Rhodoligotrophos defluvii: one gene and its partner. The protein of the gene in region 2 interacts with the protein of the main gene of each other region in a pairwise test. Links are inferred from orthologs where the notes say so. Each region holds a gene or a part of one and is shown on either strand. Other genes may lie near its edges.

What was found.
Region 1: the proteins of E4P09_RS03670 (region 2) and ndk interact in binary tests that used the Escherichia coli proteins (3 or more experiments, as listed by UniProt). The link is inferred for Rhodoligotrophos defluvii from one-to-one orthologs.

What each region holds. Positions count from the first base shown.
Region 1 is NZ_SZZM01000001.1:1,399,417-1,406,541, reverse strand. What follows is about bases 1,573-4,471. They hold ndk (nucleoside-diphosphate kinase), read right to left. Parts: upstream 3,284-4,471; coding sequence 2,861-3,283; downstream 1,573-2,860. Other genes in these bases: E4P09_RS06640 (phosphoenolpyruvate carboxykinase), read left to right, coding at 4,049-4,471; E4P09_RS06645 (carboxymuconolactone decarboxylase family protein), read left to right, coding at 3,393-3,788; E4P09_RS06655 (patatin-like phospholipase family protein), read left to right, coding at 1,612-2,856. In the rest of the region: E4P09_RS06665 (ABC transporter substrate-binding protein), read right to left, coding at 1-734; E4P09_RS06660 (hypothetical protein), read left to right, coding at 1,031-1,456; more of E4P09_RS06640, read left to right, coding at 4,472-5,662; E4P09_RS06635 (DUF992 domain-containing protein), read left to right, coding at 5,688-6,179; E4P09_RS06630 (ligase-associated DNA damage response DEXH box helicase), read left to right, coding at 6,216-7,125. UniProt on the Escherichia coli protein: Major role in the synthesis of nucleoside triphosphates other than ATP. The ATP gamma phosphate is transferred to the NDP beta phosphate via a ping-pong mechanism, using a phosphorylated active-site intermediate.
Region 2 is NZ_SZZM01000001.1:767,640-774,595, forward strand. The notes cover bases 2,811-5,540. They hold E4P09_RS03670 (5-formyltetrahydrofolate cyclo-ligase), read left to right. Parts: upstream 2,811-3,731; coding sequence 3,732-4,349; downstream 4,350-5,540. Other genes in these bases: E4P09_RS03655 (hypothetical protein), read left to right, coding at 2,811-3,029; E4P09_RS03660 (cell division protein ZapA), read left to right, coding at 3,066-3,431; E4P09_RS03675 (TIGR00282 family metallophosphoesterase), read left to right, coding at 4,349-5,173; E4P09_RS03680 (YebC/PmpR family DNA-binding transcriptional regulator), read left to right, coding at 5,239-5,540. Outside these bases: E4P09_RS03640 (class I fructose-bisphosphate aldolase), read left to right, coding at 1-948; E4P09_RS03645 (thiamine phosphate synthase), read left to right, coding at 969-1,670; E4P09_RS03650 (tetratricopeptide repeat protein), read left to right, coding at 1,660-2,634; more of E4P09_RS03655, read left to right, coding at 2,748-2,810; more of E4P09_RS03680, read left to right, coding at 5,541-5,988; E4P09_RS03685 (DUF2312 domain-containing protein), read right to left, coding at 6,121-6,387; E4P09_RS03690 (DUF1244 domain-containing protein), read right to left, coding at 6,406-6,702; E4P09_RS03695 (N-formylglutamate amidohydrolase), read right to left, coding at 6,699-6,956. UniProt on the Escherichia coli protein: Involved in the removal of 5-formyltetrahydrofolate.

The DNA of each region.
Region 1 (7,125 bases), 630 kb from region 2 along the record:
GTGGCTGTTTCCGGAATATGGCGATAGATCGCCCGGGCGAGCGGCGGGGCGTCGCCGGCATAGTTCTCATTCCGCTCCAGCACGATGACCTCGTTGGCCCGCCAGTCGCGGATCTTGAACGGACCGGAGCCGGCATAGTGCGTACGCAGCCACTCATAGCCGAAGTCGCCGTTCTTCTCGTTCTCCATAAGCAGCTTGCTGTCGACGACCGAAGCGACGGTGGAGGTCAAGCAATAGAGGACGAAGCTGATGGCATAGGGCTTGTCCATAGTGAAGGTGAACTCGTAATCGCCCGTGGCCTTGATCTTGTCCTTCACATTGTCCTTGGTGATGCCGAACTGGTTGATGATGAAGGCGGGCGACTTGTCCAACAACACGGCGCGCTGCAGGGAATAAGCGACGTCGTTGGCGGTCAGCGGATTGCCGGATGCGAATTTGCGGCCCTGACGGATCTTGAATGTGACAGTCTTGCCGTCCTCGGACACGGTCCAGCTCTCGGCCACCACGCCGTGCAGCTTCGAGACGTCGTTGATGTCGTAGCCGATCAGCCGCTCATAGGTGTTGCCGGCGATCTCGGCCCCGGAAAGCTCGAAGATCTCGGCGGGATCGAGCGAGATGATGTCGTCGAACTGCCAGGCCTGCACCAGGGTGTCGGCGGGCGTATCCGCAATGGCCGGCCCTGACAGGCCGAGCACGATCACTGTTGCCGACAGGAACTCTCGGAGCCGAGGCATTCGCATTGGTTTCCCTCCCTTTTCGCGTGTTGAAACAGGAGTGTGCATCTGAGCCCGCGCCGCTGTCCATACTTCCTTCGGCAAAGGCGCCGGCGCACGCGCGGCGGACAAGCCGGGCTGCCTCGCGCGATTTGAAGGCATTTCCCGGGCTAAATCTTAACCATGCCAAGCATTTATCTTCAATCATAGGTTGTTTTTCTAAGTCTATTTCTCCCAAGCTCAAGGCGTATTTTGCTCCACTCAAGCATGTGTGCTGGGTGAGACGGAGGCGAATTTTACAACGCGGAGTAAGGATTATGGCAAAGGCAAGGGGCACTCACCACGACGGTTCCAATGTCTTCACGGTTCACGTCGCCAAAGCAAAAGATCACGACGAAGGGCCGGTCATCTCCTTTGGTCCTGTGGATCCCGACACCCATTTCTGCCGGACCCCCGTTCCGGATCATCTGCTGGTTCCGTGGTCAGCAGACCTCCAGATCGTGGAGAAAGTCGAGGTCGAGCATCTCAAGATCGGAAATGCCGCCCTCAAGGACATCAAAATCGAGAAGGAGTTTGACGGCTTCGTCGTGAAGGTGGGGCGCCACGTCCTGAAAGTGAGCTACAAGTATTTGGACGTTACAGATCACACATTCACGATCTCGCAGGGACAGGACGGCACGGTCGATCTCCATCTCTACGACGAGCAGATCTGGGACGTGGTCCCGCACAAGCGGCGCCCTTGACGCGAACAAGGCGCAGGCCCCAAGCAGCCGGTGCGGCCTCGAGGACACATCGGCGCGCAACTCACGCATATCGCGCGTGATTTCCATACACACAACTTTTAAGAGCGGGCGCGTTCAGCCAGAATGGCGCGGGTTCACTTGGGGACATCGCCATCATGATAACCAGCTTGCTGCGAGCTGGGGCCATCGTCTTGCTGTCGGCAGGCCTTGTCGCCTGCACGTCGTTTCAACCGCGCCACCCCGTTCCGCCTGCCGAGCTCCGGGCCGCCAACCCGGCCGGCTATCCGCAAATCCGCTTCTGGGGCGATGTACTGCCGGACACGGATGATGCAGCGGCGACCCTGCAGGCGGCCCATCGCGCCGGCGCCTACCGGGGCGCAGGACGCGCGCCGCACAGGCTCGATTTCCTCGCGATTTCGGGTGGCGGCGAGAACGGCGCGTTCGGTGCCGGCGTGCTGGCCGGGTGGAGTTTGCGCGGCAGTCGGCCACGATTCGAGGTCGTCACGGGCGTCAGCACCGGCGCGCTGATCGGCGCCCTGGCCTTTCTCGGCCCGTCGCGCGATGCGCAGCTGACCGCGCTCTATACCCAATATGGTGGACAGCACATCATGCGATGGCGCGGATTGCTGCCCGTTCTGCTGGGGGGCGAATCGCTTGCCGACGACGCACCGCTCGCCGGACTGATCGCTCGTACGATCGATGCGGCCTATCTCGATGAGGTCGCGACAGAGCACCGGCGCGGCCGGCGATTTTTCGTGGCCACCACCAATCTCGATGCGCAGCGGCCGGTGATCTGGGACATGGGGGCGATCGCGGCGAGCGGAGAACCCGGCCGGCTCACCCTGTTCCGGTCGGTATTGCTGGCCTCGGCCTCGGTGCCGGGCTTCTTTCCGCCGGTGAGGATCGCCGTTGCCGCGAACGGCGCGCACTATGACGAGCTGCACGTGGACGGCTCGGTCAGCGCGAATGCCTTCATCTTCCCGGCCTTGTTCATGAAGGCCCTGTCGCCTCGCGGTCAGCATGTGCCGCGCCAGCTCTATGTCATTCACAACGGGAAGCTCAGCCCGGAATATTCACCCACGAAGCCGAGCTTGCTGCCGACCATTGCACGCTCGCTCAACACCCTCACCAAGGCGCACGGCATCGGCGACCTGTTCCGCCTCTATGCCCTGGCGCAGGCGCATGGCCTCGCGTTTCGGATGGCTGCCATTCCCGCTGATTTCGAGCACACGGGCAATACAGGCTTCGACGTGCAGTACATGCAGGCGTTGTACAGGCGCGGCTACGCCATCGGCCGAAGCGGCGCGGAATGGATGGCCATGCCGCCCGCCTTGGGGTTCGAGCGCTACAAGCCGAATCAGCCGAGCCAGCGGCTTGCGCGCACGGTCAGCACGCGTTAGCGGATTAGCCGACGATCTCCTCGGGCCGGAAGTTCAGCTCGATTTCGATCTTCGCGTTCTCCGGGCTGTCGGAACCGTGCACGGAGTTGCGCTCGATGTTCTCGGCGAATTCCTTGCGGATGGTGCCCGGGTCGGCCTTGGCGGGGTCGGTCGCGCCCATGACCTCGCGATTGCGGGCCACCGCGTTCTCGCCCTCCAGCACCTGCACGACGATCGGGCCGGACGTCATGAACGCCACCAGGTCGTCGAAGAACGGCCGCTCCTTGTGCACGGCGTAGAAGGCTTCCGCCTGCTCTCGTGTCCATTTCACGCGCTTCTGCGCAACGACGCGCAGGCCCGCCTCCTCCAGCTTGGCGATGATCTTGCCGGTGAGGTTGCGCGCTGTCGCGTCGGGCTTGATGATCGAGAAGGTGCGCTCGAGCGCCATGGTCGTCCTCTTGTGATTGGATCAGGTCATGGATTTAAGGGTGGCGCGGTTTATAGCGGCGGACCTACACTCCTTCAAGCCGAGCCAGAGGCAAGCAGAGGGCGTTCACATGAAGGCAATCGAGTATGCGGATGCGAGCGACGAGGTCCGCGCCATCTACGACGACATCAAATCCTCACGGAACGTGCCCGACGTCAACAATTTCTGGAAATATCTGGCGAACGACCCGCGCATGCTCGACCATGTATGGTCTTCGCTCAAGGACGTGATGGGCGCGGGCGGCCATCTCGACCCGGCGGTGAAGGAGCTGATCTATATCGCGGTGTCGATCACCAATGGCTGTGCGTACTGCCAGGCGAGCCACACGGCGGCGGCGCGGACGAAGGGCGTGACGGACGAAATGCTTGCGGAAGTCTATGCGATTGTCGGCCTCGCCAATATGACCAACCGGTTGGCGACCGCCTATCGCGTGCCGCTGGATGAAAAACCCGACAGCGACAGGTGAACGCCCCGGAATTCGTCCTCTTCCGGAGGCATTGTCCAAAGGGCGGAGATTGCATAGAGTTGTAGGCCCTGACCTGGAGCCTGCCGCGACGCGGCCTAATTTTGCGGCTTCACTGTGGGACCGAAGAACGCTGTGGCTGTCTGCCGCAGGGAAGTCGCCGCGGTTTTCGGTCATTTCGAAGAGCTTGCGAGTTGTTCATTTTGCAGGTGCTGCAGATTGCAGAAGCCGCGATGCGGCGAGGATAAGGCCAGGAGATAGGCGTGAAACAGTGCGGGCGTTACAACACAGCCTTGGGGGCGGAGGCGACGGGGTTCCGTGCGGTCGCCAAGGTGCATTGGAATCAGACCGCAGCGGAGTTGTACGAGACGGCCGTCAAACGGGGCGAAGGGTCGATCGCTCAAGGCGGCGCCTTCGTTGTGTCGACCGGCCAGCACACCGGCCGCTCAGCCAAGGACAAGTTCATCGTTTGCGACGAAACCACCCGGGACGAGATCTGGTGGGATAACAACAGGCCCCTTTCGCCGGAGCATTTCAACCAGCTCTACAAGGACTTCCTCGTCTATGCGGAAGGGAAGGAGCTCTTCGTCCAGGACCTCTATGGCGGCGCCGACCCGGTGCACCGCCTGTCGACCCGGATCTTCTGCGAATATGCCTGGCATGCGCTGTTCATCCAGCATCTGCTGATCGTGCCGCCGGCCAAGGACCTCACGACCTTCCAGCCACAGCTCACCATCATCGACCTGCCGGGCTTCCGCGCCGATCCGGAGCGGCACGGGGTGCGTTCGGAAACGGTGATCGCCATCGACTTCAAGCGCGGCCTCGTGCTGATCGGCGGCACGTCCTATGCGGGCGAGATCAAGAAATCGGTGTTCACCGCCCTCAACTACCTGCTGCCGCCGCGCGGCGTAATGCCGATGCATTGCTCGGCCAATGTGGGCGCAGACGGGGACACGGCGATCTTCTTCGGCCTATCGGGCACCGGCAAGACGACGCTTTCGGCCGATAGCAGCCGCACGCTGATCGGCGATGACGAGCACGGCTGGTCGGAGAACGGCATCTTCAATTTTGAGGGCGGCTGCTATGCCAAGGTCATCCGCCTCTCGCCCGAGGCCGAGCCGGAGATCTATGCCACCACCCGGCAATGGGGCACGGTGCTCGAGAACGTGGTGATGGATCCCGTCACCCGCGAGCTCGACCTTGATGACGGCTCGCTGACCGAGAACACCCGTTCGGCCTATCCGCTGCACAGCATCCCCAACGCCAGCGACACGGGACTGGCGCCGCAGCCGCGCAACATCATCATGCTCACGGCGGACGCGTTCGGGGTGCTGCCGCCGATCGCGCGTCTGTCGCCGAGCCAGGCGATGTACCATTTCATCTCCGGCTATACGGCGAAGGTCGCGGGTACCGAAAAGGGCGTGACCGAGCCGGAAGCCACCTTCTCGGCCTGTTTCGGCGCCCCGTTCATGCCGCGCCACCCCGGTGAGTACGGACGGTTGCTGCGCGACCTGATCGCCACGCACAATGTCTCGTGCTGGCTGGTGAACACGGGCTGGACCGGCGGCAAGTACGGGGTGGGACAGCGCATGCCGATCGCTGCGACGCGCGCGCTGCTCAATGCGGCGCTGGACGGATCGCTCGACAAGGCCGAGTTCAGCACCGACCCGAATTTCGGCTTCCTGGTGCCGACCGCCGTTCCCGGGATCGACAGCAAGCTGCTTTCGCCGCGGGAGACCTGGGCCGACAAGCAGGCCTATGACGTACAGGCCAAAGCGCTGGTGAAGATGTTCAACAAGAACTTCCAGCGTTTCGAGTCTCACGTCGACCCCGAGGTGCGCGCGGCAGCGCCCATTTGGAAGGAAGCGGCAGAGTGAGGGCTCTGCGGCAATGATACCGCGGATGCGAGCGGTTGCCGCCGGTATCGTGCTTGGCTTGGCGGCCTGGCTCGCCGGCGCCGGTGAACCGGTCGGCGCAGCCGCCGCATTACGCGTGGTCGGCACGCTGACTTGTGACGTTCCGGGGCCGGATGTGGCGCTGCATTTCGGGTCGAATCGGCCGGTGCGCTGCGTTTACCACCCGCGGCGGGGCCGCGCCCAGGTGTATGCCGGCCATTTCCGCAAATACGGGGTCGAGGTCGGGGTGATCGGCAACACCTCCATCAGCTGGCGGGTGCTGGCACCGACCAGCCGCATCCCACGCCGGGCGCTCGCTGGAACCTATCGCGGCTTCACGGTGGAGGCGACCATCGGCGTCGGCTCGGGCGCCAATATCCTCGTGCGCGAGGGCGAGGGAGCGGTGCATCTCGACCCTATCGGCATGCAGACCCAGACCGGAGGCCTCAATGCAGCGGTGGGCGTCACGCAGCTCGACCTACGCCCTGCCAAGCGGTAAGGCAGCCGGCCGCCTCTCCATGGGCCTTCGCGTCCTGTGAGCGCTCCGGCGGGCACCTCCGGCGACGCGCTCATCCAATCAGGGCGGGAGGCTCTGCCCCCGCGCTTTGCCCGCTGGTTCACCGACCAGGGCTGGTCGCCGCGGCCGCATCAGCTGGAGCTGCTCGCACACGGGCTTACCGGCCGGTCGGCCCTGCTGATCGCGCCCACCGGCGGCGGCAAGACACTCGCCGGCTTCCTGCCGAGCCTGGTGGAACTCGCCGGCGAGGATGCAAGCACGCGCAAGGCCCGGTTTGGCCCCCACACGCTCTATATCTCGCCGCTCAAGGCGCTGGCGGTCGACGTGGCGCGCAACCTGGAACGGCCGGTCAGGGAAATGGCCCTGCCGATCCAGGTGGAGACGCGCACGGGCGATACGCCGCAGTCCAAACGACAGCGGCAACGGATGGCGCCGCCGGATATCCTGATGACCACTCCGGAGCAGCTGGCCCTGCTCATCGCGCTGCCGGATGCCGCCCGGCTGTTCTCAGGACTGCGCGCGGTGGTGCTGGACGAGCTACATGCCATGGTGGCGAGCAAACGGGGCGTCCTGCTGGCGCTGGGCCTGGCGCGGCTCGGCCGGCTTGCACCACAAGCGCGACGCATCGGCCTGTCCGCAACCGTCGCCGAGCCAGACCGACTGCGCGCATGGCTGATGCCGCAACCGTCGCGCGACGAGCTGACCCTGTCTGCCCTGGTCATGGGTGGGAAGGGCGCAGACCCCGACATCTCCATCCTGCGGTCGGAGGAGCGGGTGCCATGGGCCGGCCATTCCGCCCGTTATGCCATGGCGGATCTCTACCAGGCCATTCGCGATGCGGGCATGACGCTGGTGTTCGTCAATACCCGCTCCCAGGCGGAGATGATCTTCCAGGAGCTCTGGCATATCAACGAGGACAATCTGCCCA
Region 2 (6,956 bases):
AGCAGCGGCACGATCAAGAAGCGCTTCGACACGATCGGCCTGGCTTCGACGGAGGAGACACGCCGCGATTATCGCGAGATGCTGTTCCGCTCCACCGAAGCGATGAAGAACTACATCTCCGGCGTGATCCTCTATGACGAAACCATCCGCCAGAGCGCGAAGGATGGTACGCCGTTCGTCGAGATCCTCAATGCTGCCGGCTGCATTCCGGGCATCAAGGTCGATCTGGGCGCCAAGCCGCTGGCGTTTCATCCCGGAGAGACCGTCACCGAGGGCCTCGATGGCCTACGCGGCCGCTGCGAGGAATATCACCGGCTTGGTGCGCGTTTCACCAAGTGGCGGGCGGTGATCTCGATCGGCAAGGACATGCCGAGCCGCACCTGCATCCTGGCCAACATGCATGCCCTTGCCCGCTATGCCGCCATTGCGCAGGAAGCCAAGCTCGTCCCGATCGTCGAGCCCGAGGTGCTGATGGATGGCGACCACACCATCGGCCGCTGCGCCGAGGTGACCGAGGCGGTACTGCGCACCCTCTACACCGAGCTTGCCCTGCACGGCGTTGTGCTCGAGCGGTCGCTGCTCAAGCCGAACATGGTGATCTCCGGCATGGACTGCCCACAACAGGCCAGTGTGGAAGAGGTCGCGGCGCGCACTGTGCAAATCCTGCGGCGCACCGTGCCGGCGGCGGTGCCAGGCATCGTTTTCCTGTCCGGCGGCCAGTCCGACGAGCTGGCGACGGCCCATCTCTCGGCCATGAACGCGAGCTATGACCTGCCCTGGAAGCTGTCCTTCTCCTACGGGCGTGCCCTGCAGGCGGCCGCGCTCAAGGCGTGGAATGGCAAGACAGAGAACGTCGCGGCAGGTCAGCGGGCCTTCTCGCATCGGGCACGGATGAACAGCTTGGCCGCGGCAGGCCAGTGGACGTCTGATCTCGAAAGGGCCGCTTGAGCAGCGCCGGACCGCAGCGGATGGCTCGCGCCAAGCCGGCCCGCAGATCAGTCGAGACCAAGAAGAGCGGTCGCAAGGCCGGATCGGCAGCCGAACGGTCGCGGCCGCGCCTGTTCCTGGTCAGCCCGGAAGACATGGCGCCAACGCGACTGCACGAAATTCTGTCGGCCGCGCTGCAAGCGGGCGATGCGGCCGCGCTCCTGATTGCGGGTGATGACCGGCACCAGCTGCGACCCAGGGCGGAAGCGGTGCTGCCACTGGGGCAAGCTCATAATCTTGCCGTTCTTTTGAACGATTGTCCTGAACTCGCAGCAGAGCTCGGGGCAGACGGGGTGCAGATCGCAGCAGACCTAGCCCGCTATCGTCATGCGCGCGGCATTCTCGGGAATGACCGCATCGTCGGCGCATTTTGCGGACGCTCCCGGCATGCGGCCATGGAGCTGGGCGAGGCTGGGGCCGAGTACGTGGCCTTCGATGAGGCCGCACCTTGGGTCGAAAACGGAACCGAGCCCTTTTCGCTGCTCGGCTGGTGGGCGCAGGTCTTCGAGGTGCCGTGCGTCGCATTCGCGCCCGCGAGCGAGGCAGATCTGCGCCGCCATGTCTCCCTCGGTGTGGAGTTCATCCGGCCTGCTGACGACATGTGGCGGTCGCCCAACGCCGCCCGCGACACGATCGGCCGCTTCAACGCGGTAATCGATGAGGTCTTGCGCCATGAAGCATAGCAGCTTGTCTTTCTGCGCGGCGGCGTGGCTGAGCTTGGCGTTCATGCTGGCGCCGGTCCTGGGTTCCACGACCGCTGCCTGGGCCGACATGAACGTTGCCGTGACCGCTGCCGAGGCGGGCGATTACGCCAAGGCGTTCCGCGAAGCCTCGCCCCTCGCCGAGGCCGGCGACCCCGCGGCGCAGGCCTTCATGGCCACCCTCTATGAGAATGGCTTGGGGGTGACCAGAGACCAGGACATGGCCATTCGCTGGTACGAGCAGGCGGCAGGCCGCGGCCACGCCGGCGCCATGGTGGCCCTCGCGCTCATGCTGGTCGACGGCCGTGCCGGCAAGAAAGACCTGCAGAAGGCGCAGCAGTTGCTCACCGATGCCGCCAATGCCGGCTACGCGCCGGCCCAGCACAATCTGGCGCTGCTCTATGCCGGCGCCGCAGGTTTCGAGCAGGATTGGCAGAAGTCGGCCGAATGGTTCCGCAAGGCGGCAGAACAGGGCCTGCCCGACGCGCAATACAATCTCGGCGTGCTCTATGCCGAGGGCCGGGGCGTGCCGAAGGACATGGTGCAGGCGGGTTCGTGGATGGCCAAGGCGGCATCCCAAGGCCTGGCCGACGCGGCCCTGGACTATGGCATCATGGTGTTCCGGGGCGAAGGCGTGCAGAAGGACGAGAAGATCGGCGCGCAATGGCTGCTGGTCGCCGCGCGCGCTGGCAACGTGGTCGCCCAGAACCGCATGGCCCATCTCTATATGGCTGGCCGCGGCGTCGAGCAGGATTCTGTTGAGGCGGCGAAGTGGAACATGCTGGCTCGCGAGGGCGGCCGAGTGGATCAAGAGCTGGATGACATGATATCGAAGCTCTCGGGCGACCAGCGGGCCGAGGCCGAGCTCCGTGTGCGCAGCTTCAAGGCCCGCCAGCTCGCCCGCGAACTCCCTCCCGTGATGCCCGCCTCCGGGCCGGGCGGGTGACTGTTGCGGGCGGCCGCGGCGCGGTTGACGCTATGCCGCCTGCAAGCCTAATCTTTACGAATCGTCGGTAGCAGGCCACCGGCGGAATAATCGAGAGGTAGCAACGGAACACGATGGCGGAGTCCACCAAGCTGGACATGGCATTGGCGCGCTTCGAAGATGCTGTCGATCGGCTCGAGGGGATCTTGCGATCGCAACGTCAGGTCAGGGAGGCGGACGCACTCGGCGAGCAGCAGGACGGCTCGGCGCAGATGAGCGAGGAACTGGCGGCCTTGAGGGCCGAGAACGAAGAGCTCCGGCTGCGCAACGAGCTGCTCGAGGAGGCTAACGGCCAGGCGCTGAGCAAGGTCGATCATGCCGTGAGTCGTATTCGCTCCGTACTCGGTGAGGACTGAGTAGCCGATTTCACCTTTTCTCGGAGACCCTGACAAATGGCGCAGGTTGTCGTTCGGGTGAACGATCGCCCCTATACCATGGAATGCGGCCCCGGCCAGGAACAGCATCTGCTCGAGCTGGCACAGCTGCTCGACAGCGAAGTGAGCAGGCTCAAGCGTCAGGTCGGCCAGGTTGGCGATATTCGCCTGCTGCTGATGGCGGGCCTCACCATTGCCGACAAGCTGGCGGACGCCCTGCGCCATATCGAGGCTCTCGAGGACGAGATCGGGGGGTTACGGGATGCGCGCATGGCGGCAATCGAGCGCAATCGGCAGCAGGATGATCGCGTGGCCGAGCGCTTGAACAGCGCCGCAGCCCGGCTCGAGGATCTGTCGCGCGAACTGGGCGGACCGGCAGAGTGATTTTCCTGCGCTATGCGGCTAGATTTTGCCGGCATGCGCGACTAGATTAGACCTACGGGCTGCCCGGCGCGTCAGGAGATCAAAGTTCCCAGGGGCCTATAAACGATCTCAACGGGAGCTGTCCCTGATTGAGGCCGTGGCCTCTTTCACATGGCGCCCACCTACGCTAGTAGGGACCCGGGATCGTATCCTCCAACGGCCAGGGCGGCTCGGCAATTCCCGCAGGTAGCGGCCATTCTGGCATGGCCGCGCATGCAAAACGTCCCGGGCGCCGCGTGCTCGGCCCGCAAAGACCGTGTGATGCTGATGGACACACCGGCCTCGCTGGCCGACCTCAAAAAAGCGGCGCGCCGCCAGGCCGCCTCCACGAGAGCTCAGATTCATGCCGTGGCCGCAGCCACCGCGCGCGAAGCGCTCGCGCGCGCCGGCGGCAAGGTGCTGGGCGCGGGCCATGGCCGCATTGTCGCGGGCTTCCACGCCTATCGCAGCGAAATCGACGTCGTGCCGCTGATTGCCGCCCTCGCCGCCGCCGGCTGGGCGACGGCGCTGCCCGTCATCATCGCCACCGATGCACCGCTGGTGTTCCGGCGCTGGGCGCCGGGCGACGAGACCATTCCCGGGCATTTCGGCATCCATGTGCCTCACGATCGCGCGGCACTGGTCGAGCCTGACGTGGTGCTCGTCCCGATGCTGGCCTTCGACCGCCAGGGCTACCGGCTTGGCTATGGCGGCGGCTTCTATGACCGTACGTTGCAACGGCTGCGCGCCCTCAAGCCGGTGATCGCGGTTGGCGTGGCTTTCGCCGGCCAGGAGGTGGAAGCGGTGCCGCGGGGACCGTTCGACCAGCCGCTCGACTGGATCCTGACCGAAGCCGGCCCGGTCTATCCTATCCATCAGCAGGACGTGAGCGGGGTCTGATGCGGCTGATCTTCATAGGCGACGTGGTAGGCAGATCCGGCCGCAAGGTACTGTACGAACGCCTTCCCCAGCTGCGCGAAGAGCTCGCCGCCGATTTCGTCGTGGTGAATGGCGAGAATGCGGCCGGCGGCTTCGGCATCACCGAGGAGATCTTCCGTGACATCCGCGATGCCGGCGCCGATGTGGTCACGCTCGGCAACCATGCCTTCGACCAGCGCGAGGCGCTGGTGTTCATCGAGCGCGAGCCGACCCTGCTGCGGCCCATCAACTATCCCGCGGCCACGCCCGGCCGTGGTGTCGGCCTGTATCCGACCACCACCGGGCGTTCGGTGCTCGTGATGAATGTCATGGGCCGGCTATTCATGGACCCGCTCGATGACCCCTTCGCCGCCATCGACCGCGAGTTGGAGAACTGTCCGCTGAAACAGGTCTGCGATGCGGCGGTGATCGATATCCACGCGGAGGCGACGTCCGAGAAGATGGGCGTCGGCCATTTTGCCGATGGCCGGGCGAGTCTGGTGGTGGGAACTCATACCCATGTCCCCACGGCCGATCACCAGATCCTGCCGCGTGGCACCGCCTATATCACGGATGCAGGCATGACCGGCGATTACAACTCCATCATCGGTATGGACATTGAAGAGCCGCTCACCCGCTTCACTCGCAAGCTGGCCACCGGCCGTTTCGAGCCCGCAGGCGGCGAGGCCACCCTATGCGGGGTGGGCGTGGATGTGGATGACGAGACCGGCCTCGCCCGCGCCATCGCGCCCATACGGGTGGGCGGCCGCCTAGAGCAGATCTTGCCCGCTTTTTGGCTGTCCTGAACTGGATTTCCCCCGGATCCGCGCCTATAAAGCGGCTAAACAGGTTTCCCCGACAGAGATAGACGATGGCCGGCCATTCACAATTCAAGAACATCATGTACCGCAAAGGCGCGCAGGATGCGAAGCGCGCCAAGATCTTCTCGAAGCATTCCCGGGAAATAACCGTCGCCGCCAAGGCCGGCGGCCCTGATCCTGCCAGCAATGCCCGGCTCAGGCTCGCCATCCAGAACGCGCGCGCCGAGAACATGCCGAAGGACAATATCGAGCGCGCTATCAAGAAGGCCAGCGGCGGCGACGCCGAAAGCTATGAGGAAATCCGTTATGAGGGCTACGGACCTGGCGGCGTGGCGGTGATCGTGGAGGCGCTCACCGACAACCGCAACCGCACCGCCGGCACGGTACGCTCCTACTTCACCAAATTCGGCGGCAATCTCGGCGAGACCGGGTCCGTGTCCTTCATGTTCAACCGGATCGGCCAGATCAGATACAAGCCGGACGCCGGTGACGCCGAGACCGTGCTGGAAGCGGCGATCGAGGCCGGCGCGGAGGACGTGCAGTCGGACGAGAGCGGCCACTTGGTCACCTGCACCTTCGAGGACCTCAACGAGGTTTCCGCCAAGCTTCAGGAGCGGCTCGGCGAGGCCGACACGGTGCGCGCCCTATGGGTGCCCCAGACCACGGCGCCGGTGGACGAGGAGCGCGCCCAGAGCGTCTTGAAGCTGATCGCGGCCCTCGAAGATGACGACGACGTGCAGAACGTCTACTCGAACTTCGAAGTCAGCGACGAGGTGATGGCCAAGCTGACCGCCGCGTAGCCCGTCTCGCTTGAAAGTTCGCCGATATCCGTCACCACCGGGCTTGACCCCCGCCCGGCCTGACGGGGCCCTGTATTCAGGGCACCACGATAGGCGCTTCCCCCCGCACGAAGTGAAGCTCGCCAGAGATTTTCAGGCCGCCGCTTCCGAGCCCGGCACCATGCCCAGCGCCTGCAGGTAGAGATCGAGGATCGCCTCCTCCTCTTCCCGCTCGGCCCGATCCTTCTTCCGCAGCGCAATCACTTTGCGCAGGATCTTCGTGTCGAAGCCATGGGCCTTGGCTTCCGCATAGACCTCCTTGATGTCGGCGGCCATCGCCGCCTTCTCCTCTTCCAACCGCTCGATTCGCTCCACGATGCTCCGCAGCTGGCCCTGCGCAAAAGATGTGGTCTGGTCCATACTCGCTCTGCCTCAAACTCAATGCTTATGCGTCGCCTGGAAGGCAGCCGCCTGTTCGGGAGTCGCTTCGGACTGATACCGCGCCTTCCACTCCTCGTAAGGCATACCGTAAATCTCGCGGCGAGAGTCGTCCTTCGTGACAACAATCCCCTGACTTTCCGCAGCCTCTTGATACCAGTTGGCCAGGCAATTCCGGCAAAATCCCGCAAGGTTCATGAGATCGATGTTCTGCACGTCGGTCCGCTTGCGCAAATGCTGGACCAGCCGCCGGAAAGCGGCCGCCTCCAGCCGCATCTTCGTGTCTTCGTCGATCATGGTCTAATCCGTCCGGTTAGGGTTTTGTCCTTCAGCAGAGTGGGCAGCAGGCGCGCCAGGCGTTCCGCCCATTCCTCGGCACCCGCTTCATCGGCAATGAGGTCCTGGCGGACCTCGATCAGCGCGTGCGAAAGGCCGCGGCGGGTGCAATGAATGTCCATTGTGTCACCATCGAGCCCACCGCGATAGGGTTCGTTCTCGCCGACAACCAGGCCAGGCTCCGCGCGCAAGGCCGCAACCAGCGCCCGCGACAG